One region of the Shewanella sp. Pdp11 genome, then DNA from elsewhere that is predicted to be linked to it. Evidence: predicted binding sites of a transcription regulator. Region 1 holds the regulator's gene; the other holds the start of a gene.
The links. The regulator sigma-54, encoded in region 1, starts transcription at its own class of promoters, with help from an activator protein. The targets are predictions, from matches to a motif close to GTTGGCACGNNNNTNGNNT.
Positions count from the first base shown of each region.

Region 2: a site for sigma-54 is predicted at 13,596-13,614, ahead of AYJ58_RS09605 (YggN family protein). Genes of this name have one in related genera too.

Region 1 is NZ_CP015194.1:1,395,257-1,411,468, forward strand. Features, by position in the region: gene AYJ58_RS06130 (molybdate ABC transporter substrate-binding protein) at 1-34, shown strand, start outside; gene mgtE (magnesium transporter) at 132-1,496, opposite strand; gene AYJ58_RS06140 (HPr family phosphocarrier protein) at 1,757-2,032, opposite strand; gene rapZ (RNase adapter RapZ) at 2,019-2,873, opposite strand; gene ptsN (PTS IIA-like nitrogen regulatory protein PtsN) at 2,870-3,313, opposite strand; gene hpf (ribosome hibernation promoting factor) at 3,316-3,603, opposite strand; gene AYJ58_RS06160 (RNA polymerase factor sigma-54) at 3,632-5,110, opposite strand; gene lptB (LPS export ABC transporter ATP-binding protein) at 5,218-5,949, opposite strand; gene lptA (lipopolysaccharide transport periplasmic protein LptA) at 5,946-6,500, opposite strand; gene lptC (LPS export ABC transporter periplasmic protein LptC) at 6,487-7,047, opposite strand; gene kdsC (3-deoxy-manno-octulosonate-8-phosphatase KdsC) at 7,044-7,595, opposite strand; gene AYJ58_RS06185 (KpsF/GutQ family sugar-phosphate isomerase) at 7,595-8,572, opposite strand; gene mlaF (phospholipid ABC transporter ATP-binding protein MlaF) at 9,216-10,034, shown strand; gene mlaE (lipid asymmetry maintenance ABC transporter permease subunit MlaE) at 10,031-10,816, shown strand; gene mlaD (outer membrane lipid asymmetry maintenance protein MlaD) at 10,873-11,346, shown strand; gene AYJ58_RS06205 (MlaC/ttg2D family ABC transporter substrate-binding protein) at 11,358-12,020, shown strand; gene AYJ58_RS06210 (STAS domain-containing protein) at 12,017-12,301, shown strand; gene AYJ58_RS06215 (BolA family protein) at 12,321-12,578, shown strand; gene murA (UDP-N-acetylglucosamine 1-carboxyvinyltransferase) at 12,588-13,847, shown strand; gene degS (outer membrane-stress sensor serine endopeptidase DegS) at 13,951-15,033, opposite strand; gene degQ (Do family serine endopeptidase DegQ) at 15,149-16,212, opposite strand, start outside.
Region 2 is NZ_CP015194.1:2,149,588-2,165,799, forward strand. Features, by position in the region: gene AYJ58_RS09495 (SDR family NAD(P)-dependent oxidoreductase) at 1-614, shown strand, start outside; gene AYJ58_RS09500 (NAD(P)/FAD-dependent oxidoreductase) at 611-1,861, shown strand; gene AYJ58_RS09505 (DUF1365 domain-containing protein) at 1,858-2,682, shown strand; gene AYJ58_RS09510 (SAM-dependent methyltransferase) at 2,684-3,970, shown strand; gene AYJ58_RS09515 (DUF2878 domain-containing protein) at 4,052-4,633, shown strand; gene AYJ58_RS09520 (chalcone isomerase family protein) at 4,718-5,332, shown strand; gene AYJ58_RS09525 (DUF3833 domain-containing protein) at 5,320-5,865, shown strand; gene AYJ58_RS09530 (hypothetical protein) at 6,129-6,359, shown strand; gene AYJ58_RS09535 (DUF3634 family protein) at 6,456-6,800, opposite strand; gene AYJ58_RS09540 (hypothetical protein) at 6,954-7,139, shown strand; tRNA gene AYJ58_RS09545 (tRNA-Thr) at 7,397-7,472, opposite strand; tRNA gene AYJ58_RS09550 (tRNA-Phe) at 7,480-7,555, opposite strand; tRNA gene AYJ58_RS09560 (tRNA-Thr) at 8,124-8,199, opposite strand; tRNA gene AYJ58_RS09565 (tRNA-Phe) at 8,221-8,296, opposite strand; gene AYJ58_RS09570 (cytochrome b) at 8,686-9,237, shown strand; gene AYJ58_RS09575 (YceI family protein) at 9,242-9,817, shown strand; gene AYJ58_RS09580 (oxidative damage protection protein) at 9,905-10,183, opposite strand; gene mutY (A/G-specific adenine glycosylase) at 10,186-11,277, opposite strand; gene trmB (tRNA (guanosine(46)-N7)-methyltransferase TrmB) at 11,477-12,193, shown strand; gene AYJ58_RS09595 (YggL family protein) at 12,247-12,573, shown strand; gene glsB (glutaminase B) at 12,573-13,487, shown strand; gene AYJ58_RS09605 (YggN family protein) at 13,681-14,502, shown strand; gene AYJ58_RS09610 (LysR family transcriptional regulator) at 14,955-15,896, shown strand.

The DNA.
Region 1 (16,212 bases):
GAGTCGTTATGGTTTTCAACCTCCGGCAAAATAGCCTTATTTAGTTTTTCAGCGAGATAAAAAAACGGCATCCTTTTTGGTGCCGTTTTTGTTATCAACTCAAACTGTAAAAGCGTTAAAGAATTAGTGCGTTAGTGCATCAGGTAGAGCGTGGCTAATCCGAGGAAGGCGAACAGACCAACCACGTCAGTGACTGTGGTTAGCACCATGCCGCCCGCGAGGGCAGGATCGATTTTAAGGCGTTTTAAAATCAATGGAATACTCGCACCTGCAAGCCCTGCTACTGTCATGTTGATCAGCATGGCGCTACCAATTAAGCCCGCCAGTGCCATATCATCCTTCCACAGCAACACGGCGATAAAGACTAAAATTGACCACATCAAGCCATTGAGAAAACCAATCGATAGCTCTTTACCGATAAGCCAGCGGGCGTTGCTTTGGCCGATATGGCCTAAAGCAATACCACGGATCACGAGCGCTAAGGTTTGATTACCGGCCACACCGCCCATGCTAGGGACAATTGTCATCAAGATAGCGATGGTAGCAAATTGCTCGATAGTGCCTTCAAACATATTGCTGACCGAGGAGGCGAGTAGCGCGGCGAACAAGTTAATCGTGAGCCAGAGTGAGCGACGTAGGGTACTTTTTAGCACTGGGCCAAAAGTATCCTCGTCATCGTCCATCCCCGCCATCCCCATCATGGAGTGTTCGGCGTCTTCGCGGATAACATCGACCACGTCATCGATTGTGATCCGTCCTAGCAGCTTGCCATCGCCGTCAACGACGGGAGCAGATACCCAGTCATTACGTTCGAATTTCTGCGCGACTTCGCTGTCGGACATGCTCACAGGAATACTTTGGATATCGGGGTCCATGATGTGGCGAATTGTGGTGCTTGGCGCGCAGGTCAGCAGATCTGCCAGCCTGACACCGCCGAGCACTTTGTCCTGTTTATCGACCACATATAAGGTATCTGTGGTGTCTGGCAGGTTACCCCTTTGGCGAAGATAGCGCAGCACCACATCGATATTCACATCGGGTCTTAAGGTGACTGTATCTGTGTTCATCAAGCTGCCGGCGGTCTCATCGGGATAGGATAAGGCCTGTTCTACCCGCTGGCGGTTTTGTTCCGTCATCGACTGCAGCACTTGCTTGTAAACGGCATCGGGAAGACTACGTAGGATATAGGCCAGATCGTCGGTGTCCATGCTCGCCGTTGCCTTCGCAACCCGCTCAGGACTCATGCTGCGGATCAGCGGATCTTTAAGTTCTTCACTCAACTCATCGAGTATGTCGCCTATTTGTTCCTGATCGATAAGCTGCCACAGCACTTGTCTGGCGCTGGGTGGTGAGGATTCTAAGATCAGCGCGATATCAGAGGCGGCCATTTTTTGCAGCATGTTACGTACGTGCACAAACATGCCACTACTAAGCGCTTGGTTTAACTGGTCTAGACTATGTCCGGTGTGATCGTTTTCTGAATTATCTACGGGCATTTGTCCTCCATAGTTGTCCGCCACTGTGCGGCAAATTGGTTCGAGAGTGCGCTGCTTGGCGCAGGGCTGAGACTAGGCGGTTAAGACTAAGGTGAGTCGGCGGTAATGCTCGCTAGTGTAATCGCCTATGGTTCGTGCCGTCGAGCGACAAATGTGTCGCCAAGCTTTTGAAACGAGATGTGAACTGCACAAATACGCAGTGCTAAGTGTGATGTGTACTAATCTGAGTGCCTGTTTGAAACACTGAATATGAAATGAAACTAACAGGCTTCGTCAAACTTAGCGTCGATTAAGGCACAAATGGCATCCAGAGCGGGCTCAGCATCTGGGCCTTCGGCGATAAGTTTAATGGTTTTACCCATGCCAGTCTCAAGCATCAATAAGCCGAGTACGCTGGCGGCGGATGCCTGTTTATCACCTTGTATCAAGGTGATGCTTGCATCAAACTCGGATGCCAGTACCACGAGCTTTGTGGCGGCACGGGCATGTAATCCCAGTTTGTTACAGATGGTGATCTGACGTTCAAGCTTTGGCATTATTCAGCTCTCGATGGCGGGCATAAACCTTATGTTTACCGTTACTAAAGCGTTTAGCCAATTGCTCTGCGACGTAAACCGATCTGTGTTGCCCACCCGTGCAGCCAATCGCCACAGTTAAATAACTGCGATTGTTGCGCTCGAGGTGCGGCAGCCAAGTTTCTAGCAAATTCTCGATTTGCCAGATGAACTTATTGACCAGTGGTTGGCGATTTAAGAACTCAGCTACGGGCTCATCTAAGCCAGTTAATGGACGCAGCGCCAGTTCCCAGTGTGGGTTAGGCAGGAAGCGAACATCAAACATAAAGTCGGCTTCGGTGGGCATACCGTGCTTAAAGCCAAAGGACTCAAAGTTGATCACTAATTCTTTATCGACACTGCCGAGCAGAATTTGTCTCACTTGATCGCTTAAATCATAGATATTCAGGTTCGACGTATCTATGTAGTGATCGACCAGTTTTGACATAGGCTCGAGCAGTTTCCCTTCCCGTTTTATTGCTTCTTGTAAAGAGACTTGGCTCTTTGACAAAGGGTGCAAACGGCGAGTCTCGCTGTAACGCTTAAGCAGAATTTTATCGCTAGAATTGAGGAAGAAGCTCGTTAACTCAGTATCAGGAGGTAGGCTCGCGAGTTGTTTAACTAGAACCTTGTCCTGCTCTGGCATGTTACGCACGTCGACACTGATGGCGACGAGATCGTTACTGCCTTTGAGTTGCTCAAGCAAAGTGCCGATTAAGGGCAAGGGAAGGTTATCGACACAGTAATAGCCGAGATCTTCGAGTACCCTTAGGGCGACAGATTTACCTGAGCCTGAGCGGCCCGACACTATGACCAGTTTCATCCAGTGATTACCTGATAGAGTTCCGTTTCATCATGCGTCTTGCGTAATTGTTTTAATATTTGCTTGTCGCTCAGCTTTTCGGCCATGCAAGACAAGGTACTTAAGTGTTGCTGACATTGGTCAGCAGGCACCAGTAGTGCAAATAAAATATCAACAGGTTGCTTATCGATAGCATCGAATGCTATCGGCTCTTCACACTTAATGAGTATGGCAATGGGCTGATTTATATCGGTTAATCGACCATGTGGAATGGCGATGCCGTTCCCTATACCTGTGCTCCCCATCTTTTCGCGCGCCACTAGGCTTTCGAATATCTCTTGAGATGAGAGGGTCGGGTACTGGGCAGCGACTAAGTCGCTGATGAGTTCCAGTACCTTTTTCTTGCTGCCCGGAGTGGCGCAGGTAGTGCACTCCGGCCGCAGTATGGTACAAAGTTCCATTATTAGTGTTTTGTTAACTTCTCTTTGTGTTTAATAACCTGACGATCAAGCTTGTCAATCAGGGCGTCTATAGCGGCATACATGTCAGCATGCTCTGAAGTTGCAAAAACTTCACCACCGATAAGATTTATTCTCGCTTCGGCAATCTGTTGCATTTTCTCGACATTGAGCACAACGTGCACATTATTGATCTGTTCGAAATGGCGTTCAAGTTTTGAAAACTTTTCTTCTACATATGCGCGTAACGATTCGGTAATTTCGACATGGTGTCCACTCAGGTTTATTTGCATAGAAACGTCCTCCGATATCCACTGTAGGTTATAAACTTTTACGCTGATTAGAAGGCGGAATGAGCATAGCCTCTCGGTACTTCGCAATGGTTCTGCGGGCTACGTTGATCCCTTGTTCTGCCAGAAGTTGTGCCATCTTACTGTCGCTTAATGGTTTTTTCTGGTTTTCCGCTGCAACCAGTTTCTTAATGAAGGCTCTGATTGCTGTGGATGAGCACTCCCCACCATCGTCAGTTCCGACGTGGCTAGAGAAGAAGTATTTTAGTTCAAAAAGTCCCTTAGGGGTATGCATGTATTTTTGGGTGGTCACCCGTGAGATGGTGGACTCATGCATTTCTACCGCTTCGGCAATATCGTTAAGCACCATAGGTTTCATGGCTTCTTCACCGTATTCGAAGAAACCTTGCTGATATTGCACTATGCAATTCGCAACTTTAAGTAAAGTGTCGTTACGGCTTTCTAGGCTTTTGATAAACCATTTAGCCTCTTGCAGATGGCCACGAATAAATTGGCTATCGGCTTGGTTTTTAGTACTGCGCGCCATCGATGCATAATGTTGATTTACATTGATTTTTGGCATGCAGTCTGGGTTCAGTTCAACCACCCAGCGGCCATTCTTCTTCGACACAGACACATCTGGGATGACGTATTCGTCATCGTTGGGCGTAATCAATAAACCTGGGCGGGGATTGAGGGTTTGGATAAGCGCGATGCCGTCCCTTAACTCATCCTCTTTTAATTTAGTCTTACGCATCAACAATCTAAAATCGCGCGCGGCGATCAGATCTAAATGATCTTTGATCAACATGCGGGCATTTTCGAGGTGTGGAGTGTCAGCGGCGAAATGCGACAGTTGGATCAGCAGGCACTCGCTTAAATCGCGGGCGGCCACACCAATGGGATCAAAATGTTGAATGCGCTTGAGTACGGCTTCAACTTCGTCAAGCTCAACTTCAGGATTGCCCATGGCTTCGAGAATTTCTTCAGTGCTTTGAGTGAGATAGCCTTGATCGTCGATGGCATCAATAATGGCGGTGGCAATGGCTAAATCGGTTTCAGAAAACGGCGTGAGGTTTTTTTGCCATTCTAAGTGCTCATACAAGCCTTCACTGGTCTCACCTTGGAAGGGCATATCATCTTCACGACTGCCGCCGGGGCCAGAATTAGGGGAGGCAGTGAACACTTCATCCCAGGTGGTGTCCATGGGGAGCTCGTCGGGCATGGATTCTTTGGTTAAGGACTCTGCCGTGTCTATTGTGGAGCTGTCTTTCTCAGGCGGCAGAGTGCTCGATTCACTGAAATCCGTATCGGAAAGCGTTTGGTTTACAGGGTCTTTAGTGGCGTCGAATTGATCCTCTTCCAGCTCGAGAAGGGGATTAGAATCTAAGGCTTGCTGGATCTCTTGCTGCAGTTCTAATGACGACAGTTGCAACAGACGAATGGCCTGTTGTAATTGTGGCGTCATGGTTAACTGTTGACCCAGTTTGAGCTGGAGTGACGCTTTCATGTTACCGCTGATCCCTACGTTATTATTGTTGGATGAGGTCGCTTGTTATCATCTTGAGTGGAGCACAATGCTGGCACAAATTGCCTTCATTGGCTCCGCTTGATTAACTATAGCCTGAATTGTTCACCTAAGTACACAGCCCTAACTTGCTGATTGTCTAAGATCTCTGCAGGTGTTCCTTCGGCAATCAGGTTTCCGTGACTCACAATATAGGCATGTTCACACACATCTAATGTCTCGCGAACATTATGGTCGGTGATCAACACGCCAAGGCCTCGACTTTTGAGCTGTTCGATAATCTTTTTGATGTCGATAACTGAAATCGGATCGACACCCGCAAAGGGTTCATCGAGCAAAATGAACTTAGGATTTGCTGCTAACGCCCGTGCAATTTCGACACGGCGACGTTCGCCCCCCGACAATGACATGCCTTGGCTGTCACGGATGTGGGTGATGTGGAATTCTTCGAGCAGATGCTCGAGTTGTTCTTCCCTTTGCTCTTTCTTCAATTCTTTGCGCGTTTGCAGTACGGCCATGATGTTGTCATGGACGGTCAGCTTACGGAAGATACTGGCTTCCTGCGGCAAGTAACCTATGCCTTTGCGGGCGCGCAGGTGCATAGGATCCGCGGTTAAATCATCATCGTCGATAAAGATGTGGCCTTTATCGCTTTTAACCAGACCGACGACCATGTAAAAGGTGGTGGTTTTACCCGCACCGTTTGGGCCGAGTAGTCCAACAACTTGACCTGTCTTTACCGTTAGACTGACGTCTTTAACCACTTGGCGACTCTTATAACTCTTCGCCAGATTTTGTGCTCTTAGGGTGATTTGGGTCATTTAGAGTCCTGCTTTTTCACAGGTTTATCCGCTGGCGCGTCAGGTTTGGCATCATCTTGATAGTTTTCTGGCTGAATAATAGTGATCACGCGATCGTCACCACTACCTGTGCTCTCAGCAATCAATTTTTGCTGGATAATGTTATAGCGGATCACATTACCCGTCACTTGGCTACCCGCTTGATCTAACGAAGCTTGGCCTTTCAGTGTCAGGGTACGGCTTGCCATATCGTAACGAATTTCTTTCGCGCTCGCCGAGGCTGGACGGCCATCGTCTAACACTTGGTTGTAAGTTGCGGGGTTACCAGTGGCCACTAAAATTTTGCTATTTTCACCTTCGGCAGAAAATGCACGCAGTTCATTTGCTTGGATTTTTATCGAGCCTTGGGTAACTTCCACCGGACCAAAGAAGATGATCTGGTTGTTCTTGATATCTGCCGTTTGGCTCACTGCTTTGATTTTAACTTCCTGCTTTAGGTCGTCGACTTTAGCAAAGGCGCTCATGCTCATTATTAGCATTAGGCTGGCAAGTAATACGTTATTTTGCTTCATATGTTCCTACTACCTGACTGGTCAATTTCACTTCTTGCGCGTTGAGGTCGGCATAAAGGCCTTGGCCTTGAATATTAAAATCTTTCCCTGTGACGTAAATGGTACGGTCAGAGGTCATTATCATAGTATTGAGATCGAGTTCCAGATAACTGGTGGACAAGGTCTGGATCGGTTCTTCTGCGCTAATGGCATCAATAATAACATTGTTTTCGAGTACAACCTTGCCCGTTTCCTTGTTTAGCTTGCCCTGATCTGCACTGAGTTGCCATTGTGCTTTACCTTGGTCTGGATAAACAAGATAAACAGGTTGAGTAAAGAAAGTTTGATTCGTTGAATCATAATGTTCCATGTTTTTCGCCGTCACACGGCTATTGACTAGCCCTTGTTCATTGAACTCAACACTGCGCAGATCTTCAACGATGAAATCTGGGGTATTTTGATCTTTTACTCGGTTATCGGTATCACCGCTGTGTTTGTTCTGCACTTGCCAGTAAAGCGCTAGTGCGGTTCCAAAAAAAGCGATAATTGCGAGTGTCACACGACTCATATACTCATTCCATGGGCCGAAGTGAATTTATTTTGACTGAGTAGCAACAGATCTGTGAGTTCACGCAGTGCACCGTGCCCGCCATTGAGCGTAGTGACAAAGTGGGCGTGCTGACGCACATAGGGATGACCATCGGCCACACTGACCGCTAAACCGACGACATTCATCACGGGTAAATCGACAATATCATCACCGATATACGCTACTTCTTCCGGGGTGACACCATAGAGTGCGAGCAATGCTTCATAGGGCTCGAACTTATTATCTACGCCTTGGTAAATATGGGTAACCCCAAGGGCTGTCATACGGTTTTCAACGATTTTGGATTGACGTCCAGTGATAACGGCGAGATTAAAACCGCTGGTGAGTAGCGAGCGCACACCATAGCCGTCGCGTGTGTGGAAGGCTTTTAGCTCTTCGCCGCTATTGCTTAAGTAGATACGGCCGTCGGAAAACACTCCATCGACGTCACAAATCAACAGTTTAATCTTTTGCGCGCGTTGCCACACATCATCACTGATTGGGCCGTAAAATCCTTGCTGTGGCATTAAATGACTCCTGCTTTAACCATGTCTAGCATGTTAAGAGCGCCGATAGGATGGCGGTCTTTATCGATAACAATTAATCCGTTGATGTTTTTGGAATCCATCACTTGCAGCGCTTGGGCGGCCAATACATTATCCGTGATGGTCACGCAGTTACGGGTCATCACATCGGCGATGGGCGTTGTACGCAGATTCACTTCGGCATCGATAACGCGGCGTAAATCACCATCGGTGAAGATACCGACCAGTTTGCGCTGATCATCGATAATCGCCGTCATGCCTAAGCCTTTCTTGGAAATTTCGTACAGGGCTTCTGTGATGCAAATATCGTGGTTAACGAGCGGTAAGTCATCACCGCTGTGCATCACATCGCAGACTTTTAACAATAATTTACGCCCTAACGCGCCGCCTGGATGAGACATAGCAAAATCATCACGGGTAAAGCCTTTGGCTTGTAGCAGCGCAATGGCAATGGCATCGCCCATGACTAAGGTCGCTGTGGTGCTTGATGTTGGAGCGAGTCCCAGTGGGCAAGCCTCTTCTGGAACTTCAATACATAAATGTACTTTAGCTAAGCGTGCCATGTTCGATTCGGGTTTGCCTGTTACCGCAATAACGGGTACGCCCATACGTTGGATGACGGGCATTAAGGTGAGGATTTCGCTCGACTCACCTGAATTTGAAATCGCTAAAATCACATCGTTATCGGCTAATACACCGAGATCACCGTGGCTGGCTTCACCCGGATGCACAAAAAATGCGGGCGTTCCTGTGCTGGCGAGGGTGGCAGAAATCTTATTGCCGATATGGCCCGACTTGCCCATGCCCATGACAATCACTTTGCCTGTACAGTTGAGGATCAACTCGCAAGCTTCTGCAAATTCAGCCGAATCAACATATTGATAAAGATTGTCTAGGGCTGACTTTTCAATGTCGATAACTTTACAGCCCCATTGGCGCAGTTGTGATTTGTCTACCATGTCTATCTCTCTTTTTGCATTGTCTTTGTCGCCCCATGATGGGATTGGAATAGCACAATTTGGTACGCGATAAAGATGATATGTAATAGGCTTTCTGCCAAGTTTTAGTTTGTTTTCAGACGATTTAGCTTATGTCTCGTTGTGGTGAGTTTCCTAAAACAACAAAACAATTGCGGCAGGCTAGAGTGATTGATCTGACTCGTCAAGTTCAGCTGCGGCAGCTATGCATGCACAATAACCCGTTAAGCAACTGAAGGCCTTGAGCAATATCATCGTCTTTGTCGTTTATTTCAATGGATTTATCCCGTATCGCAGTGGAGATTACCGCACGGGATGCCTCGATTTCACACTCGTGTATCGACTTATCACACCTTAAAAGTGGACGAAGAGCGAGCTAAGTGCGAACGAATTAGCCAATATTGCCAATTCTGCAACTAGGTTGAAAACATTAAGTAACATTTTACCTATGCAGAGTGAAAACTTAGGGCGCATTTTCGCTGTAAATGAGGCAAATTGAAAGTATCACTGGGCGATAGTGTCGATTCGGTTGTAGGTTAAAGCGCAATTACGTACAATTTGCGGCTCTTCGATTGGTCAGTCTAGGAAGACTAGGATCACCTCTTTGCAAATGTCGGAATCAAGCATGACTCAAGAACAAACGCCGTTGGTTGAGATCCGTAATTTGGGGTTTAGCCGCGGTCAGCGTGTGATATATGAAGATATTAGCCTGTCCATTCCAAGGGGCAAGGTGACGGCGATCATGGGGCCGAGCGGCATAGGCAAAACGACCCTGTTAAAGTTGATCGGCGGACAATTAACGCCTGACCACGGGCAAGTGTTATTCGACGGTCACGATATCCATGGCGTGAGTCGCAATGAATTATTTAGTCTGCGTAAGCGGATGAGCATGCTGTTTCAAAGTGGCGCGCTGTTTACTGACATTAATGTGTTCGATAACGTGGCGTTTGCGCTGCGCGAACATTCTGGTCTGCCAGAAGACATTATTCGCACTATCGTGCTGATGAAGCTTGAAGCCGTAGGCTTGCGTGGCGCCGCCCAGATGATGCCAAGTGAGTTATCCGGTGGTATGCAACGCCGCGCAGCATTGGCCAGAGCCATAGCGCTTGAGCCTGAAATGGTGATGTACGATGAGCCTTTTGCCGGCCAAGATCCAATCTCTATGGGCGTGTTAGTGAAGCTTATTCGTGAGTTATCGGATGCGCTCAATTTGACCTCCATAGTAGTGTCCCACGATGTGGATGAAGTCCTCGGCATTGCCGATTATGTGTATGTGGTGGCCGACAAAAAAGTTATTGCCTACGGTACGCCAGAAGAATTGAAATACGCCGACAATCCACAGCTTAAACAGTTTATTCAAGGCGCGCCCGATGGCCCTGTGCCGTTCCATTATCCGGCGAATGATTACCAACAAGAATTGATGGCAAAAGGAGTTGGCAAGTGAAGTTAATAGACAGTATTGCCGACTTGGGCCGCAGCGCAATTGAGTTAGTGCTCGGTTTTGGCCGCGCAGGTCTTATGTTGTGGGGGGCGATTTTTCGCTGGCCACGGGTGCGCAAAGGTTTTCCATTATTAGTGCGCCAGATTTATGTGGTCGGCGTGCAATCTATGGTGATTATTTTAGTCTCAGGGCTTTTTATCGGCATGGTGTTGGCGCTACAAGGCTACAACATCTTAGTCGGTTTTGGCACCGAAGAAAGCTTAGGCCCTATGGTGGCGCTCAGTTTACTGCGTGAGTTAGGGCCCGTGGTTACCGCACTTTTGTTTGCGGGACGTGCGGGTTCTGCCTTAACCGCTGAAATTGGTTTGATGAAGAGTACCGAGCAGCTCTCGAGTTTAGAGATGATGGCTATCGACCCATTAAGGCAGATTATTGCACCGCGCTTTTGGGCGGGGGTGATCAGTATGCCATTACTGGCGTTAATGTTTACCGCTGTGGGTATATATGGCGGTCACATAGTCGGCGTGGAATGGAAAGGAATCGATAGCGGGGCGTTTTGGTCGATTCTGCAGGCGTCGGTCGAGTGGCGTCAGGACATAGTTAACTGCTTGATCAAGAGTGGTGTGTTTGCCGTAGTGGTCACTTGGATTGCGTTATATCGCGGTTATCAAGTGATCCCAAATCCGGAAGGTATCAGCCGTGCAACGACTCAAACTGTGGTTCAGTCGAGTCTCGCTGTATTGGCATTAGATTTTTTACTGACAGCCCTGATGTTTGGCCGCTAACGGAACACTGCGGATTTCGACACAGGTAAGATGGATTAACAGAGTGGTAGCTGAACATGTTGACACGAAAAATTGAATTATTAGTGGGTGTGTTTCTTTTAACGGGATTGGCCGCTTTTTTGGTCTTAGTCTTTAACGTTGCCAATATTGAAGTGAAAAGCAGCGATAGCACTTACACCATAAAAGCCAATTTCACCAATATTGGTGGCTTGAAGGTGCGTTCGCCCGTCAAGGTTGGCGGTGTCGTGGTTGGCCGCGTCAGTGGCATAGATTTAGACCCCGTTAAGTTAGTGGCTGTGGTCACCTTAGTGATGGACAAGCGTTACGATAAATTTCCAGAAACCAGTAGTTTAGCCATTTTGACTTCGGGTTTGTTGGGCGAGCAATTCTTAGGGTTAACACCGGGTTTTGTCGATGATGATGTCAGTATGCTGAAAGATGGCGATAAGATTGATGATACGCGCTCGGCATTAGTGTTGGAGGAACTGATTGGTCAGTTCTTATATAGTATGGGTTCGAAAGACAAATAGGGGTTACCGCTATGTTTAAAAACTTATCTCGTTTTTTATTGCCGTTAGTGATGGTTTTAGGGACAACGAGCGCTGTCGCCGCCGATGTGGTTGTCGATACGACAGATCCGTATGCCATGGTGAAAGCCGTTGCTAATAAAACCTTCGATCGTTTTCATAAAGATAAAGCGTTAATTGATGCAAATTCAGACCATTTAAAGGTAATCGTTCGTGAAGAACTGATGCCTTATGTCGATTATAAATATGCCTCTTACAAAGTCTTAGGCCAATATCTTAAGGATTCAACCGAAGACCAACGTAATCGTTTTGTCGATGCCTTTGAAGGTTATTTAGTGTCGACCTATGCCCAAGCCTTTACTGAGTACACCAATCAAAAAGTGGAATTTTCACCTGGGGTTGATTTCAGCAAAGAGAAAATGGTGGATGTGAACGTGCAGATCATCGAAGCCGGTCGTCCGCCAATTAAACTGTTGTTTAAGGCTCGCCGTTTGAAAGATGACTCATGGAAGGCATTTGATTTAGTCGCCGAAGGTGTGAGCTTACTGTCTTCTAAGCAGTCGGAAATCTCTAATCTAATTCGCCAACAGGGTATCGATCCTGTGATTAAGATGCTTGAAGATCGCACCAAAGAAAAAGTGGTCATGAAGGCTAAATCAGGGAAGTCACAGTCGTGATTGAATTTGTGCAACAGGGCACAGTTTGCCATCTCAAAGGGCGCATAACCCAAGCCGATGTCATTACACTTTGGCCGCAGCGGCAACAACTGCTGAGCGAGTCAACCCAGATATTGTCTTTGTCTGGGCTCGAATACAGTGATAGCGCTGGCATGGCATTTTTGCTGGCGTTAGTGCGTGAACATGGCAGCCAACTTGAATTACGTTCTGCCTCACCACAACTTAAAAAACTCATCGATTTATATGATTTACATGCCTTCTTTACCGAAGAAGTGCATTGATAATAGGGTAATAGATTTCATGGAATGCAGCTTAATCGAACAGATTTTACGTGATGCGTTAGGGCTTGAAGAAGTTCACGCTAGCTCAGATGGTAGCCATTATAAAGTGATCGCAGTAGGCGAATGCTTCGATGGTATGAGCCGAGTCAAACAGCAACAAGCCATTTATGCACCGTTGACGGCACACATTGCCAGCGGTGAATTACATGCATTAACGATCAAAACTTTCACGTCGACTCAATGGAAACGCGAAAAAGTTTTCAACATGCCTAGCTAGTGAGGAAAAGTGGATAAACTAACAATTCAGGCAAGCCCCCCGCTTGCCGGTGATGTGATTATTTCGGGTGCTAAAAATGCAGCTTTGCCTATTCTGATGGCGGGTGTATTGGCTGAAACCGATTTTGTGGTTTCTAACGTGCCCAATCTGCGTGATGTGAGTACGAGCTGTAAATTATTACGCTGTCTCGGCGCTGAAGTGACTGAACTCGGTGATGGACAGATCCGCATTTCTACCACTAATCTGAATGAGTTTTGCGCTCCCTACGATCTCGTGAAAACCATGCGCGCTTCTATCTTGATCTTAGGGCCGTTATTGGCGCGTTATGGTACCGCAGATGTGTCATTGCCTGGCGGCTGTGCCATTGGCGCAAGACCAGTTAACTTACACTTACATGGCCTCGAAATGATGGGTGCCAAGATTGAAGTGAAAGAAGGCTATATTAAAGCCCGTGTTGATGGACGTCTTAAGGGCGCACACATTTTCATGGACATGGTAAGTGTTGGTGCCACCGAAAACTTGCTGATGGCTGCGGCGTTGGCCGATGGCGAAACCGTGATTGAAAATGCGGCTCGCGAACCTGAAGTGATCGATCTCGCTAATTGCTTAATTGCCATGGGCGCAAAAATCACCGGCGTAGGCAGTGCGACACTGCGTATTCAAGGGGTTGAGCGTTTACAGGGCTGTCATTACCGAGTTATGCCAGACCGTATCGAAACCGGTTCATTTTTGGTGGCCGCTGCGGTAACCCGTGGTCGCATCCGTTGCTTAAAAGCCGATCCTGCGTCATTAGAGTCTGTTATCGCGAAACTTGAAGATGCGGGCGCTAAGATCACTACAGGTGAAGATTGGATTGAGCTTGATATGCAAGGTAAGCGTCCAAAGGCGGTCAATATCAAGACGGCACCTTATCCCGGTTTTCCGACGGATATGCAGGCGCAGTTCTGCGTGCTCAACGCCTTAGCGCAAGGCACGGCTACTATTACCGAGACTATCTTCGAAAACCGCTTTATGCATGTGCCTGAGCTTATCCGTATGGGCGCAACCATGGAGCTTGAGGGGAATACCTGTATTATCCAAGGGATTGAGTCCTTGAGTGGTGCGCAGGTGATGGCGACGGATTTACGTGCGTCAGCGAGTCTGGTGATTGCGGGCTTAGTGGCCGATGGCAAGACGATTGTTGATCGTATCTATCACTTAGACCGCGGTTACGAGCATATTGAGAATAAGTTCCAAGGTTTAGGCGCGCAGGTTGTGCGTACTCAGTAACGAGTTATTTAGCTAGGCCTGAGAGATTAAAATCTCGACCCATTAAAAAACCAGCTTAAAAGCTGGTTTTTTGTTGTCTGCGTACGCAATGATGGGTGCCGCTCTAGTTATCGACCACAACCTTCTCATCGATAATCACGGGCAACTCCTGTTGTTTACCTTGGCGTATCACAGTCATCATCACTTTCTTACCCGGTGTGGTTTCTGCGATGCGATCCATCAGCATTTCAACGCCTGGCACATCTTCACCGTCGTATTTAATAATCACATCCCTTGGCATTAGCTGGGCACGCGCTGCAGGGCCATTAGGGTCGACACCCATAATGACCACACCTTTTAGATCGGGCAGATTGAGAATTTGTGCAATGACAGGGTTGATAGGTTCACCTGAAATACCCAAAGCACCACGGATAACGCGGCCATTCTTAATCAACTTGCCCATAATGCTGTGGGCCAATTTAATCGGGATAGCGAAGTTAATCCCATGGCCGCCGCCTTCTTCACCCACTTGGAATGCCGCGGTATTAATACCAATAAGGCTGCCGTTGGTGTCAATCAGTGCGCCGCCCGAGTTACCGGCATTAATCGCCGCGTCGGTTTGTAAGAAGTCTAAGTAACCTGAACTTAAGCCGTTACGGCCTGTGGCACTGATAATGCCTTGGGTAATGGTTTGACCCAAATTGTAGGGATTACCAATGGCGAGTACGACATCACCAACTTGAGGCGGACTGTCGAGGTTAACGGGGACAATCGGTAAGTTATCGCCTTCAATTTTAAGTACCGATAAATCGGTTTCTGGATCGAAGCCAACCACTTCTGAGGTAAATTTACGTCCATCTTGCAGGGCGACAACAATTTCGTCGGCCTTTTTAATAACATGATAATTCGTAAGAATATAGCCTTCTTTGCTCATTATCACCCCAGAACCTAGCCCTTGTAGCGAACCCGAGTTAAGCGGGCGATTTTGATCTATGCTGAGGCTATAAATGTTAACAACGGCAGGGGCTGCGCGGCGGACCGCCTTGGCAAAGGAGAGCTCGACTGTGTTGTTGGCTCGGGTTTGTAGCAGACTATTACCGAGGGATTGGTTATCGAAATAACGTGTCACCAATAAAAACATGGCCGCCATGATAAGGCCGAAAAGGGTGGCTTTACCGAGATATAACAGAGTGTCTTTTATCGTCATGGCAGGATGGATCTAGAAAAAGGTGAGTTAGATTAACATGTTTAATCGATGTAAGCATAGGGAACCTAAGCTCCCTATGCTTATCTGTGGCAGAAAAAATGGCCTATTTAGCCGATTAACGTAGGACTAAATATAACATGCTCTTATCACGCATTATCTTCAGTGCAACGGCACCTTCTTGATCTTTAAGTTGTGCTTTCAGTGTCTTAAGATCTTTAATCGCAGTGCGGTTAATACCGACAATCACGTCTCCTTTTTGTAAGCCACTCATGGCCGCAGGTGAGCCTTGTGCTACATCAGTAATTTCAATGCCCTTAGATGAGTTTTCTAAGGACGCACCTTGCAGCATAGGATGCACGGCACCAGCCGCTGTTTCACTGGTTTGGCTCGCTTCGCCTAAGGTCACTTTAACGGTTTTCTTATCACCGTCGCGGATGAGTCCTAACTCAACCTTAGCACCCGCGCCCATAGTGGCGACTTTAGCACGCAGTTCTTGGAAGGACTTAATGCCACGGCCATCGACGCTGATAATGATATCACCCGCTTTAATACCGGCTTTCTCGGCGGCACTGTCTTTGGCTACTTCATTCACGAAGCCGCCGTGCTGGGTGTCTAAACCAAAGCCTTGGGCGAGTTGGCTATCAAGATCGCGTCCCGAAATCCCCAGTACCCCGCGGCGTACTTCACCGTGTTCGGCAATTTGCGCGACCAGGTTTTTCACCATATTGGCAGGGATCGCAAAGCCGATACCGACGTTACCACCTCCCGGCGCTACGATTGCGGTGTTAATCCCAATCAATTCCCCGTTTAAGTTAACGAGTGCACCACCCGAGTTACCACTGTTGATAGCAGCATCGGTTTGAATAAAGTTTTCCAGCATTTCTATGCCTAAACCGCTACGGCCTAAAGCACTGACAATACCTGAAGTCACGGTTTGCCCTAAGCCGAAGGGGTTACCAATGGCAACGGCAAAGTCACCAACACGCAAGTCGTCAGAGTCTGATGACTTGATTGCGACAAGATTTTTCGCCTCAATTTGCAGTAATGCAATATCAGACTCTGAGTCAGTACCAATGAGTTTGGCTTTTACTTCACGGCCGTCATGTAGACCAACTTGAATATCATCGGCACCGTCAATCACGTGATTGTTAGTGACTATGTAGCCTTTTTCAGCATCAA
Region 2 (16,212 bases), 750 kb from region 1:
ATATAGCTAAGCGCGACCAAGTTCAACAAGCTGGCAACGATTTAGCTGAGCTGTTGGCGAAAACCGATTGTCAGCTCGATTTAGTGATTTTGAACGCGGGCAGCTGTGAGTACATAGACGATGCAAAGGCTTTTGATGATGTGTTATTCGAGCGCGTCGTCCATACCAATTTAATTGCGATGGGATATTGCCTCGGCGCATTTTTACCTTTAATGCCAAGGGGTTCACGTATTGGTTTAATGAGTTCCAGCGCTATTTATTTACCTTTCCCTCGTGCGCAAGCCTACGGCGCCTCTAAAGCTGGCGTGCAGTATCTCGCTTCGAGTCTCGCGCTCGACCTTGCCAAGAACGACATAGGTGTGAGCTTGATTTGCCCTGGCTTTGTGGCGACGCCACTGACCGCAAAAAATGATTTTTCTATGCCAATGCAAGTGAGTGTGCAAACCGCTTCTAAGGCAATCCGCAATGGGCTTAAAGGTGGCAAGCGTGAGATCCATTTTCCGCGACGCTTTACTTATCTATTGAAATTGATGTCGTTTTTACCTGCCTTTGTCTGGCAAAAAATGATTGCAAACGATACTCAAGCCAAGCCGCTTAAGGACAAGAGTTTATGAAAAATATCGCCATCGTCGGCACCGGCATTTCTGGATTAACCTGTGGCCATCTATTAAGTGAGTCGCACAGGGTTACAGTGTTTGAGGCCAATGACTATATCGGCGGCCACACGGCGACAGTCGATGTGGAGCACCAAGGCCAAACCTACGCCATAGACACAGGTTTTATCGTGTTTAATGACAGAACCTATCCACGATTTGAACGTTTATTAGCTCGCCTTAATGTCACCATATTACCGACTGAGATGAGTTTTAGCGTGCACAATGCGCTGACTGGGCTTGAATACAACGGCCACAATTTAGCGAGTTTGTTTGCCCAAAAGCGTAACCTCCTGAATCCACGCTTTTGGGCCTTTTTAAAAGAAATTTTGCGCTTCAATAAAGGCTGTAAGGCACTCTATCAACAGGATATTTATCCCGAAGGTAACTTAGGTGATTATTTAGACAATGAACACTTCTCACCATTTTTCGCTGAACATTACATTTTGCCCATGGGTGCGGCGATTTGGTCTTCGAGCATAGAAGATATGCGCGCGTTTTCGTTGAAGTTTTTTATTCGTTTCTTCCAGCACCATGGTTTATTAAATGTCAGTGATAGGCCCCAGTGGTATGTGCTAAAAGGCGGCTCGCGCAGCTATATTCCAGATCTTATTGCGCCCTTTAAAGACAATATTCGCCTAAACTCCCCCGTGACAGGTATTGAACGCCATGGTAATGGGGTGAAGTTACAAGTCCACGGTGAATGGTTGGAATTTGATGAGGTGATTTTAGCCTGCCATAGCGATCAAGCACTGCGGATGTTAAACGACCCCACGCCAACAGAACGCGCCATTTTAGGCGACCTTAGCTACCAGAATAACGATGTGGTGCTGCACACGGATACCAGCATCTTACCAAAGCGAAAAGTGGCTTGGGCGAGTTGGAATTATCGGCTTGACGGCAATCTAAAACGTCCAGCGTCAGTAACTTACAACATGAACATACTGCAGCAGTTGCCAGCCTCCGCGCCGACATTTTGTGTCACTTTAAATCAGTCTGAGTTGATTGATGAGGCGAAAGTAATACGCCGCTTCAATTATGCCCACCCAGTGTTTAACGAAGCTAGCCTTAAGGCGCAGGGCCGCCGTGAGGAAATATCCGGGCAAAATCATACCCATTTTGCTGGAGCTTATTGGCACAATGGTTTCCATGAAGATGGTGTTCGCAGTGCACTGGATGTATGCGCCCATTTTGGTGTCAGCCTATGACCGATGTAAATGTGACAAGCTTAAATATGGCAGAACTCAATAGCGGCATTTATTACGGCACTGTATCTCACAGCCGTTTTACGCCGATTAAACACAGCTTTAGTTATGCCATGGCGCTGCTGGCGATAGACTTAGATGAAGTCGATAGGATCAGTGCCATGGGGCGAATTTTTGCCAGTCAGCGCCGCGCTTTACTGAGATTTAATCCGAAAGACTATTTAACGTCTTTTACGACTAAATCCAATAACAGCGGTGAAGTGGCAGTTGCCGATCCGAGCGCCGCGGCACTTAAGAGTCGAGTGCTGGCGCAAGTGGCCGAGTTAGGTGCTGATAAGCAGTGTAACCGAGTTCTGTTTGTGGGTCAGATCCGTCATTTTGGCGTGTATTTCAGCCCAGTAAATTTCTATTTTTGTTATCAAGATAAAACGCCTTTATACATGTTGGCCGAGGTGAGTAACACGCCTTGGGATCAACGCCATTGCTATTTAGTAGATGTAGCCGCGCCCAAACCTTCTGACAAAGTGTTTCACGTTTCCCCCTTTATGACCCTTGATATGCGTTATCTATGGCATGTGGCTGCGCCGAGTGAAGACTTAAATATTGGTATTGAAAACAAGTCGATGCAAGAGAATGGTAAAAAACTGTTTAATGCCAATCTAATGATGAAACGCCAACCGATCACGGCGGCCAATTTACGGACGCTTTTATTTCGCTTTCCTTTTATGACTCTCAAGATCTTCTTCGGGATTTATTGGCAAGCGCTGAAACTCTTTTTCAAACGTGTGCCCTTTGTGCCGCATCCAGCTCAGATGGAGAAATAACATGGAAAATACTGCTTCGCAAACCTCAGTCGCCACAGGGAAACTGCCCGACAGTATTGCGCGTAAAGTCTTGCTCAAGGCGCTGGAAAGTCTGCCCCACGGTTGCTTGACCTTAGTTGAGGGCGATAAGAGTTATCGTTTTGGTGAGAGTCATACCGATTTACATGCCACGCTTGTGGTTAAACACCCCAGTTTTTATCGTCAAATAATGCTTTCAGGCTCTATTGGTGCGGGAGAAGGTTATATTCAAGGCCATTGGACGAGCCCAGATCTCACCAAAGTCGTGCAACTGTTTGCCCGCAATTTAGCCTTGCTTGATAGGATTGAAGCTAAGTTTTCTTGGTTAACCGGCACGATAAACCGCGTGAAGCATGTGTTGAATCGTAACTCGCAGGAGGGCTCGAAGCGCAACATTCTGGCCCACTACGATTTGGGTAATGCCATGTACGAGCAATTCCTCGACCGTGAAATGTTGTACTCGAGTGCGCTTTATCCCCATGAGGAAGCCAGTTTGCAGGAAGCCCAGCTGTTTAAGCTGATGACTATCTGCGAGCGCCTCGATTTACAGCCAGGTCAAACCTTGCTTGAGATTGGTACTGGCTGGGGCGCACTGGCTATTTATGCGGCCAAGCACTATGGCGTGCACGTGACAACGACGACGATTTCAGATGCGCAATACGCCTATGCCAAAGCGCGCGTTGAAAGCGAAGGCCTGAGCGATAAAGTGACACTGCTGACCGAGGATTATCGCAATCTGACGGGTGAATACGACAGGGTTGTTTCTATCGAGATGATTGAAGCAGTAGGGCATGAATATTTACCGGGTTTCTTTAAAAAGCTGGAATCACTGTTAAAACCCCATGGGCGCATGCTGCTACAGGCGATAACGATTGCCGATCAACGTTACGACAGCTATCGCAAAAGTGTGGATTTTATTCAGCGCTATATTTTCCCCGGTGGCTGTTTACCTTCTGTCAGTCAAATGGTCGGTCATATTGCCAAACAGACGGATATGGTGGTCTGGTCGCTCAATGATATGGGGCTCGATTACGCTAAAACGCTGAGGCATTGGCATGAGAATTTCGATCATGCCGTGGGTGAAATCCAAACCTTAGGTTATGGCGAAGACTTTATCCGCATGTGGAAATTCTACCTAAGTTATTGTGAAGGTGGATTTTTAGAACGCACCACAAGCACAGTACATTTAGTTGCCGTACGTCCGGACTATCGTGTTCTAGGCAATAGTCAGCCTAGCCAGGCTGTTCCTGCGGCAATCCGGCTAGATTAGCCGTTGAGAGTAGTTCGTTTAGGTGCATCCGTTTAAATGAAATTTTCGCTGTAGTTGTAGCAAGATAAAAGTGAGGCAAAGATGAAGTCAATGTTAGCTAACTCTCGGCATCTGCCTAAACATCAGGGTTTTATTCTCTATAACGCCCTGAGTTTTCAGGCTGTGTGGTGGTCAAGTGTGCTTTGGCTTAACTTGTCACTGCTGCTAACTATACCTTTATTATTGCTTCACTTTATCCTGTTGTCCTCGTCGGGTAAGGGCCAATATCGCCAAGTGGATTTACGATTAATTCTCAAGGTTGCCGCCCTAGGGATCGGCATTGACACTGTGCTGTCGGTTTTAGGCCTGTTCGAGTTTGCTGCCTTCCCTTGGTGGCTTGGCTGTTTATGGCTGCACTTTGGCTTGAGTTTAAATCATAGCTTAGCGTTTATGCGACCCTTACCGCTGATATTGCAGGCGTTACTCGGAGGAATATTTGGCACGTTAAGCTATGTCGCGGGCGCGCAGTTTAATGCGGTGACTTTGCCCTACGGCAATGTCATTTCTGCTGTGGTGTTATTTTTTGTTTGGCTAGTCTTGCTGCCATTTTTAATCCAACTTGCTAATCCCTATGGATTTAATCGAAGCACTAAGGCTCGCTCTTTTACTGTGTTTGGACGTTAATTATTGAAATCTAGGAATTGAGTCCGGTTAAGTCATTTTTAGTCAATAGGTGTTGTAAGACATCATGCAGTCAAAGGGGATCCTATGTCGTCAGTTAGTAATCGCAGCTCAAATCTTGGTTTTTCATTTTTGAATTCAAGCTGCTTAAGTTTATTGGCGCTCAGTTTATTGACCGCACCTCTAAAAGCATTAGAGGCGAAAACGCCAGATTTTGAAAACATTACTATCGAGCTGAATGATGCCGCCGATGTGACGCAGACTTTTCAGGAAGTAGGGCGCGGAGAAATGGATTGGCTGTGGTTTAGTTTGTATAAGGCGAGACTGATGACGGTAAATGGCCGTTATCAACAGGGGCAATATCCTCTGCTGCTAGATATTGAATATTATCGAGATATAGAGTCTGAAGATCTGTTAGAAGCGACAAAGGATCAATGGCAGCATCTAGCGTTTGCTGAAAATGATATCCAGCGTTGGTTGAGTTTATTAACCGCCACTTGGCCTGATGTGAAGCAGGGCGACCATTTAAGTTTTAAGGTTATGGATGGGCAAACGAGCCAGTTTTTCTTTAATCATCAACCACTCGATATTATCCACGATGCTAATTTTGCTGAGGCATTTTTAGCGATTTGGTTATCGGAAGACACTAGCCGTCCGAGTTTACGGGCGCAATTACTCGGAGAAAAACCATGCGATTGTTAACACGACTTATCGGTCAAAAGTTATTGTTAGGCCTAATAATGATAGGGCTTTTATCGAGTTGTTCATCGGTGGAAGTGACAGACTATAAAGATTCTCATCCGACACTGGTGTTGGAATCATTCTTTAATGGGCCATTAAAAGCGTCTGGGATAGTACATGATTTTAGTGGCAAAGTGATCCGCAAATTCAATGTCACTATGGAAGCCAGTTGGCAGGGAAACGAGGGCGTCATTCATGAATGGTTTGTTTATGATGATGGCGAAAGTCAAACCCGAGTATGGCGCATTAAAGCACTCGGCGAAGGGCGATACTCGGGAACTGCAGGCGACATTATTGGCATCGCTGATGGTCAATCCAGTGGTAGTGCATTACGTTGGAAATACGATATGCTATTGCTCGTCGATGGTGAGGAATACCAAGTGCATTTCGACGATTGGATGTTCTTAGTGAATGATAATACCATTATAAATCAGAGTGATATTATTAAGTTTGGCATCACAGTGGCTAAAGTCACTTTAGTTATTCAAAAATAGTCTCAGCAATTTTTAGTTAAGTTAGCTTAACTATGTTTGTGCTTGCTTGTCATGGATTCACTCTGTTGATTAAGGCTTAAGTTGGCTTAAACAGTATAGCTTGGCTAATAATCACTTTTTGTCTGCACTAAAGTATCTAACTTAAACCAAAGTGTCAGCTAGGCACTTTTGCTAGCGGCATAAAGTGATAAATATGATAGTTACTTATATGTAACTCATTGTTTATTATTTTAATTATTCCAAGTTTAAGTTGGTGTAGATAAATGATTAAAAAACACTTAGTTCTATGGTGTGCCTTGTTGAGTTTGTCGTTAACTGCTTGTTCATCCTTTGACGTTGTGTTTGAGGAACAAGCTGAAACAAAAGCTGACCCTCATCAACCTGCCAGCGATCCTATGGTGCAAGATAATGAACGCCGTATTCGAGATGCGAGGGCAGATGGTCGTTTAGAATCCGATTTTTTAAAACCTAGGTACCCGGTTAAGTTTAAATAAGAAGAGTGCTTTAGGGACGTCCTGCAACCTCAATACTTAGCCTTCAACAAGCATTGTGGGTTAAGTATTGAGGTTGCTAGGGAAAAGGGCGAAGAGCTAACCTGCTTGACGACTGTTATCTATCGATTTTTTGTCATAATATTCAAACGGAAATACATTACGGATCCTTTGCTTCACATTGTCACTCACGTTGGCAGAAATATGTAAGCGTACATCTCCTGATTTTTCAGCCCTAACAGTACAGGTCAGTTTTTCAGCTTTAGCAATGTGGCGGCATTCCCGCTCGAAGCGCTCTGGGATTTTGCCTTTATGCTGAGTCATGCGGCCATCTTTAAAATGCATTTCAAAAATAGTTAGACCTTTCTTGCCACCAAATATGAGTTTGTAAACGAGAAAAATACCAATAGCGACAAAAATGAGTTTGAAAATATTGGCTGTCATAACGCCCCCTATCTTATGTTTATAGGACAAAGATACTCCTGAGCGACTTGTTTTAACAGTGCGCTAACACGCAATTTTGAATTGGCAATAAAATCAATCCAGCCTAGACTTAACTGGCGAAGGAAAAGTAATCCCTCAGTTAAGGAAAACGCCATGTACTTATCAAATGCAGATCGTTGGTCATTATTGTGTAAGAAGCAAATTGATGTAATTGAAAAACTTTCTACACAATTTCCCGAGAGAAAAGCACATCTTAGTGAACTCACTCAAGGGTGGCGCCATGTTCAACATCAAGTTCAAGCCGGTGATAGGCCTATGCCACTCGAGCTAATCAAATAAGTGCGAGCAGCTTGATCTGATAGTTTGTATAAGAGCCTAAAGTCACTCAATGAGTGGCTTTTTTATTGTGTGAGTATTGATGTTCTGTTTATGCAATTTATCGAGTACTTGAGTAAGGTGCGGGTCGCTAGTGAGTACTTTTAGGCCAAGCAAAACGCAAGCTGCTGGTGTTGACGTGAGTCAGTGGTGCTTTGCACTGAACACTTCGAATTTCAGATACAAAAAAACCACTCGTTTGAGTGGTTTCGTTGTTTATATGGTGCCGGCACCAAGAGTCGAACTCGGGACCTACTGATTACAAGTCAGTTGCTCTACCAACTGAGCTATGCCGGCTAAATTGTGGTGCCCGAACCCGGAATCGAACCAGGGACACGAGGATTTTCAATCCTCTGCTCTACCGACTGAGCTATTCGGGCAACTAACTAAGCGTTAGTTAACTACTTCAAACTAAGTCGTAAAGACCTTGTTCGTTCGAAGTGCGCGTATAATATAGTGCTCGCTTTGGCTGTGCAAGCCCTTTTTAAATGACTGATTAACTATTAAACAAAAATCGAACATTTATTTGATTCTTCCACTTTTCTCATATTGAGTCGCTGAAAGTTTCAGCATTTTAGTGACGTTAGTGCTTCCTTTGGATTGATAAGGTTAATTTCAGTACTCGTTTAATCTGTGTTTTAAGAAAGAACATTAACGCTTAAGGCATGCAATGTATGCGAAGGGGAGGGCAATATCGTCTGATGATGAAGTTTAGTGAGTGTCACGGTACTTTTATCGACAGCAGATTTTGGTAGATAAGTTTGTCTGTAATTATGATGTTGAACTGGCATGAGTTGAAGGGCCAAAAGTCAGTCTCAAAACCAACCGGTATTATCGAGAGTAAGTCAGTTGCGCTTTGTACTAAACACTTCAAATTTCAGATACAAATTTCAAATACAAAAAACAGATACAAAAAAGCCACTCGTTTGAGTGGCTTCGTTGTTTATATGGTGCCGGCACCAAGAGTCGAACTCGGGACCTACTGATTACAAGTCAGTTGCTCTACCAACTGAGCTATGCCGGCTAAATTATTACTGCAAAATAATGGTGCCCGAACCCGGAATCGAACCAGGGACACGAGGATTTTCAATCCTCTGCTCTACCGACTGAGCTATTCGGGCAACTAAACTAAGCGTTAGTTAACTACTTTGAACTCGTTGGCTGAGCCGTCTCGTTCGAAGTGCGGCTATATTAGCTAGGGAGTTTCACCTCTGCAAGTGCTTTTTCCCAATAAATAACTCGTTCGGCGGTTTAATGTGCATCTTGCTTGTTTTTTATCTCTTATTCAGCGGATTCAGGTCAATTTCATTCGTTGACTGTAGTTTTCAAGTCAGAAGGATACTGATGTTTACTATAGATTTATGCTCATAAATCCTAGTTTCCTGCTTACTTTCTAAAATTTAGAAAGATATGAGCGATTTTTACTGATTTTAGTTTTTAAAATTAGACTTATGATAATGAATATTATTTCATGGATGGCATGAAGAAAGCGCGAGTACGGAGTTACAGTATGTTTCGAAATAGTAAGTTTGCCTATGGGATAACCGCAATTGTGACTCATTGGCTGAGTGCGATCGTCGTCATTGGGTTGTTTGCGGTAGGTGTGTGGATGGTGGAGTTAACCTACTACAGCGCGTGGTACAAGACAGCGCCACATCTACATAAGAGCGTCGGGATTTTACTCTTGGCAGTGACGTTATTCCGCTTGTTGTGGCGCTTAGTGAATCCTAAGCCCGTACCAGAGGCGAATCATAAGCCTTGGGAGAGGCTGGCTGCTCATATTGCGCATTTAGCTATTTATGTATTGCTGCTGGTGATCATGTGTGCCGGCATTCTTATTTCAACGGCAGAAGGCCGTGGAATTATGGTGTTTGACTGGTTTGAACTACCAGGATTTGGACCTTTTTTTGAAAACCAAGCTGATATAGCAGGCGATATCCACCAATACGCAGCTTATAGCTTAATCGCACTCGTGGTAATCCACGCTGCAGGTGCGTTAAAGCATCACTTTATCGATAAAGACGCAACTTTACTCAAAATGATTAAATTTAATCGAGGATAATACAATGAAAAAGCAACTGTTAAGCGCACTGATTGGTGCATATCTATTGGCTCCGATGGCGGCTTCAGCGGCGGACTATGTCATTGACCGTGAAGGAGCACATGCCTCTATTACTTTCAAAGTGAGTCACTTAGGTTATAGCTATGTCGTTGGTCGCTTTAATGATTTTAGCGGTGACTTTAGCTATGACGCGGCTAAACCCACTGCGGCTAAAGTGAATGTGAAAGTAAATACGCTTAGTGTGGATTCAAACCACGCCGAGCGTGACAAGCATATTCGTAGCGCCGATTTCCTAAACACGAGTAAGTTTGCGCAAGCGACGTTTACCTCAACCACAGTTGAAGATAAAGGTAATGGCGACTTAGTGATTAACGGCAACTTAACCTTAAATGGTGTCACTAAGCCATTAGCGATCAATGCCCATGCCGTGGGTGAAGGTCAAGATCCTTGGGGTGGCTATCGTGCAGGTTTTACGGGCACAACCACCTTTGCGATGAAAGATTTCGGTATCAAAATGGATTTAGGCCCAGCATCAAGCCATGTTGAGTTAGATCTTGTGGTTGAAGGCGTGCGTAAGTAACGCTCAGTTATTCTTCACGAGATGAATAAACAAAAAGCGCCGAAAGGCGCTTTTTTGTAAGCTTTGTCGTTAAGTTAACGACAAGAATTAATCTTGGTCTTTTTCAGGCACAAAACCTTCAATTTCTACTTCTTTACCTTCAAAGAGGAAAGAGGTCATTTGTTCTTCAAGAAACTTACGATCATCAACATTCATCATGTTGAGTTTCTTTTCGTTAATCAGCATGGTTTGCTTTTTTTGCCATAGGCCCCAAGCTTCTTTGCTGATGTTATCAAAAATGCGCTTACCTAAATCACCTGGATACAGTTGAAAGTCTAGGCCGTCGGCTTCTTTATTTAAATATACGCAATTGACTGTACGCGCCATGATTATTCCTTACTGACTGCGGATTGAACGAGTGATCCCAAATTGGCTAGCACGCGCTCGGTGGCGGCGGCGAGTCCCACTTTGGAAGGATGACTTATGTTATACCAGAGAGACTGGTTTTGTTCCATGACAGCGCCCACGCTCTCTTTATTGCCGTGGGTGTTATCTAAATTAAGCATCATGGGCTGAATATCTAAATGGAAGTGGCTAAACGTGTGCCTAAAGCCAGTTAGCCATTCGAGTGGCTGCGCAGCAAACCCTTGCTCTTCGAGGTGGGTTTCAAGTGCGGCTTGGGTGGCAAACTCAGGGAAACACCAAAGTCCGCCCCAAATTCCCGCTGGCGGACGTTTAGCTAAAAACACTTGATTGTCTTGCATTAGCACTAACATCCACGCCGCTTTGGTTGGTATGGTTTTTTTAGGCTTTTTGCCGGGGAAATCGGTTTGTCTGCCAATCAACTGAGCTTTGCAATCAATCGCCACTGGGCAAGCGGCGCAGTTAGGTTTACTACGAGTGCAAATACTGGCGCCGATATCCATCATGGCTTGATTATATTTCTGAATATCTTGCTGCGGCGTATACGTGTCAGTTAGCTGCCAAAGCTGCGCTTCGACCGTTTTTTGCCCCGGCCAACCTGCTATGGCGCCGTGTCTTGCTAACACGCGTTTGACGTTACCGTCGAGGATCGGGTGATGTTGCCCAAGTGACAGTGACAATACCGCGCCTGCTGTTGAGCGACCAATGCCAGGCAGTGCAAGTACTTGCTCAAAATCCGTTGGAAATAATCCCTGATAATTGTCGCGGATCATCTTGGCTGCTTTATGCAGATTACGCGCTCTAGCGTAATACCCAAGGCCAGTCCAATGATGCAACACCTCATCATCTGGCGCGTTAGCAAGTGCTAACACATTGGGGAAACGCGCCATAAATTTAAGGTAATAGGGAATTACAGTCGCAACCTGAGTTTGTTGCAGCATGATTTCAGAAACCCATACGCTATATGGGGTTTTATCTTGCTGCCAAGGGAGGGTTTTACGACCGTGATTGTCGTACCAAGAGACGATACGTGTAGCGAAGGAGGCTGTAGATTTCATCGGCGCAGTGTAGCGGCAGTTATCTTCTTAGACAAGCTCAAAGACAAGTGGATAAGGGCTAAAAAGCCGAAAATCACAGCTAAATTCGCACTCTCAAATAATCTTGGTATACTTTCGCCCCATTAGTGCTTGCACTGTATGTTGAACTTTGGATAATGCCCTTCTTTTATGATGGTGCTGTCCACTAGACGAGGCAAAAATGAGCGAAGTCACTACCGCTGAATTTAATGAAGAAGGCAAGTATCTGCGTAAGATCAGAAGCTTTGTCCTAAGAGAAGGTCGCTTAACTAAAGGCCAAGCCCAAGCTATTGAAAGCCAGTGGCCAACAATGGGGTTAGATTACAGCCCAACGCCATTGGTTCTGAGCGACGTTTTTGGCCGTGAAGCCGATACTGTGCTGGAAATTGGCTTTGGCATGGGCGCCTCTTTAGTGCAAATGGCTAAAGACGCACCAGAGCAAAATTTTATTGGTATTGAAGTGCATAAACCGGGTGTCGGTTCTTGCTTAAGCGATGCCGCCATCGCGGGTGTGACTAATTTACGTGTGTATCATCATGATGCCATGGAAGTATTAGAACATGCGATTGCCGACGGTTCATTAGCCCGAGTGCAATTGTTTTTCCCCGATCCTTGGCATAAGAAACGTCATCATAAGCGTCGTATCGTACAAGCTGAATTTGCTGAACTGATCCGCCGCAAGCTAAAAATTGGCGGCGTGTTCCATATGGCAACCGATTGGGAAGAATACAGCGAGCATATGTTGGAAGTGATGCAGGCGGCTCCTGGTTATAAAAACCAGTCGAGTGACGGCACTGTGGTGCCACGTCCTGATCATCGCCCACTGACAAAGTTTGAAGCCCGCGGCCATAGATTGGGTCACGGTGTATGGGATCTGATGTTTGAGCGTATCGCTTAATCTAGATATTTCAATTGATTAATTAGTTTTTTAACACAACGGGGAAAGTCACTATGGCAACTAATCGTAGCCGTCGTTTACGTAAGAAAATGCGCGTTGATGAATTCCAAGAGTTAGGTTTTGATATGGCTTGGACTTTTGATGCATCAGTATCTGAAGCCGATATCGATGCAACTGTAGATAAATTCATCGATGAAGTGATTGAAACCCGTAAGTTAGGTTTCCATGGCGGCGGTCACATCGAATGGGAAGGCATCATCGCAACCCAAACGATCGGCAAATGTACCGAAGAAGATATTGCTGCAGTTAAGGCATTCTGGGCGAACCAAAAAGTTTCTCAGGTTGAAGTTAGCGAACTGTACGACATTTGGTGGGGTTAATGCCCGAGTTGGCATTACTTGAGGAAGTGGTCGAGAAAGTTCGACCCTTGCTCGGCCAAGGAAAGGTTGCAGATTACATCCCCGCACTGGCCAGCGTTGATGCTGGCAAATTAGGCATTGCCGTCACAACCGTTGATGGTGAAACCTTAGGTGCGGGCGATTACCTTGAGCCGTTTTCGATTCAAAGTATCTCCAAAGTTTTCAGCTTAACCTTAGCGTTAACTTTATATGAAGAAGCCGAAATTTGGAGCCGAGTTGGCAAAGAACCTTCGGGCCATTCATTCAACTCTTTAGTACAAGTCGAGTTAGAACGTGGCAAGCCGCGCAACCCATTTATCAATGCTGGCGCGTTAGTGATTGCTGACTTATTGCAGAGTCGTTTAGGTGCGCCTAAACACAGAATGCTCGAGTTAGTCAGGCAACTAAGCCAAAACGATAAGGTTAGTTTCGACAAACAAGTGGCCGACTCAGAATATCAGCACAGTGCGCGCAATGCGGCGATTGCTTATTTGATGAAGTCCTTTGGTAATTTTCAAGGCGATGTTGATACTGTGCTGCGCACCTATTTTCATTACTGCGCCTTAAAGATGAATTGTGCTGACTTGTCTAAGGCCATGTTGTACTTGGCTAATCGCGGCAAAAGCATAACGGGGACTGAGCTTATCTCTCAGGTGCAAACTCGGCAGCTTAATGCCCTGTTGGCGACCTCGGGCCTATACGATGGAGCGGGTGAGTTTGCCTATCGTGTTGGTATGCCAGGTAAAAGTGGCGTTGGTGGCGGCATCATTGCTGTTATTCCTGGGGAACTGTCGATTTGTGTTTGGTCGCCAGAACTCGATGGCAATGGCAATTCGCTTGCTGGCACTGCCATGCTTGAGCACTTAAGTCAGCGTCTTGGCCGATCTATTTTCTAGCTTTACCTCTCGTTTTTATTAGCACTATCAGACTAAAAGTTAGCGAATTTCGCTAATGACCTTTTAGTGCTAACTTTCCTAAATTCAACATAATCATATTGTTATAAAGTTGGCACGTCTCCTGCTAATCTCCTACTATAAGCTATTCAGTAGTTTAGGTTTATCGAATTATTCAGATTAAAGGACGAACAACATGAAATTAAATAAGCTATTAACTGGATTCGCATTATCCGGGGTGATTCTAGGGACATCTGGCCTACAGTTGGCGCAAGCGCAAACCGAGCCTAACGTCGATGATCGCTGTGAAGTCTCTTTAAATTATGACGTTATGGTTGAGCCTAAAAAATTAGTCATGAGCGAGAAGGGCACCGAAAAGTATCGCATCGAAGTCGATAAGTTATTTGTTGAAGGCAAACAAGTAAACTTAACCGATAAGCAAAGAAAGTTAGTGACTCAATACGCCGATGAAGTGTCGACGCAAGTGCCTGAAGTGATTGAAGTCGTGAACGAGGCCGTCGCATTAGCGTCCCAAGCGGTGAGCATGGCGTTAACCCCTTTAATGGGCGATGCGGCCGGTGCTAAATTCGATGAAATGATGGCAGGTGTCCAAAAGCGCGTTGATTCAGTGGCCTACCGTCATGGCGATAGCTTCTATCTCGGTGCGACGGAAGACTCAATTCAGAACACCTTTAACGACGAATTCGAGCAGGAAATGGAGCAAATTGTTCAGAACTCAGTGGGCACCATTATGATGACCATAGGTGGCCAAATCATGTCGGGTGACGGTGATAGTTTTGAAGCCAAGATGGATGCCTTCTCCAAAAAAATGGACAACTTAGGCCAAGATATTGAGCAACAAATTGAGAGTCAATCTAAGGGACTGGAAGCTAAAGCTGACCGTTTGTGCGACCGATTTGAAAATCTGTTAGTGCTTGAAAATCAATTACGCCAAGAGGTACCAGAACTCGCGCCTTATGCGTTGACACAAAACTCAACCAAGGAACTGCGTGAATAGTTCTTGTTAATCGTCCTTGCTGATAGTTTTTGTGAATAGCCCTGAGTTTTAACTGCAATAACTTCTATCTCCTTGTGCATGAGTCAAATTTGAATGCTACGCCCCTAGTCAATTTATCGCCTAGGGGCTTTTTTGTTGGCTAATGTTTAATTGAGGCGAAAACTCTTATGGCTAAGTCGATGTGGCTTGTAGGCTTGGCTTGCAGCGATTTAGTTCGGAATGTTACAGTCTAAAGACGAATATTTGGTATACTCTTAAAATATAATTAAAAGCTGGCATATCAGTCAGATATAACACCCTACTTTAGTGGACTTTTTCGGTCTAAATCTCTGCGTTATATCACTTTAATGCGAGATATCAATGCTATGGTTATTTTAAAGCGATGATTACGCTAACCACTGCTACTCACCGAAAGTTAATATCATTGTCGTAAACAGCTTAAGGCGACTTCCATGTTAGAACTGTTAGAACCTATTGCGATTTTTACTCATGTGGCCAGAGCTGGTAGTTTTAGTGCCGCCGCAAGAAGGCTTGGGATCTCTAAGTCTAAGGTCAGTACACAAGTCGCCGATCTTGAGCATAGACTTGGTGTTCAATTAATCCAACGTACCACCCGTAGCTTAAGCCTGACTGAAGCAGGGCATTTGCTGTATCTGCAAGGTGAAGAACTGCTGCGTGACGCTGAACAAGCGATAGCCAGCGTGCATAACTTAAATGATGCGACCCGCGGTGTGCTCAAGGTGGGGATTTCCCAATCCTTTGGGGTGATGCATATCATTCCTGCGCTGCCATCCTTTATGGCAAAACATCCTGAGCTTGAGCTACAAGTGAGCTTACTGGACCATAAAGTAGATGTAGTGAGTGAAGGCTTAGATTTATTGTTAACTATGTCGGAGCAATTACCGCTTGGCATGGTTGCTAGACCTCTGATGAAGTGCCAATTCCTGTTAGTTGCTTCTCCAGGCTATATTGCTCAACATGGCGAACCAACTCGACCTGAGCAGTTAGTTGACCACAATTGTTTGGTCTATCAAGGCGAGTGGCACGAGCATAGCATGTGGCAATTTAAGAAGGGTGATGATTACTGTGAAATTGGCGTATCGGGCAATTTCAGGGTAGATAACGCGCCAGCATTAAAATCTGCTGCAATCAGTGGTCTTGGGGTTGTGTATCTTGCAAGTTATCTGATGGAAGATGAAATTGCCAAGGGAACATTAGTGCCTTTACTGAAGGATTGGCAATTGACCCACCATCTGCCATTGCAGGCGGTTTATCCCCGTCGTAAGCACTTAGCACCTAAGGTCAGTTCTTTTATCGAGTTCATCAAAGATCACATAGGAACGCCGCCGTATTGGGATGCGCCCTATGTCGAATTATTCAGTAAACGTCAGTAAAATAGGAAACATTGTTCTCAAAACCAATTCTATGTGATTTCAAATTAATCAAGCACTTTTATTGGCATTTAAAATCAATGCTTTAGGTTGAGTTGGTGAGTACATTTGCTGATGATTTTTTAGGGTGTTCTAAAGCACTTTTTTATAACATCCTTGAACTCTGTTCTTAATTGAATACAATGGTAACAGTTGATTCGGAATGACCTGAGTCCTATACGTTTATTGGAAATGACCCCTTTCAATTTTTGTGTACAGGTCGGCATTAATGCAGTTTTGGATCACAGCCAACAGAAGTTTGAGAACTAAAACAATGTTG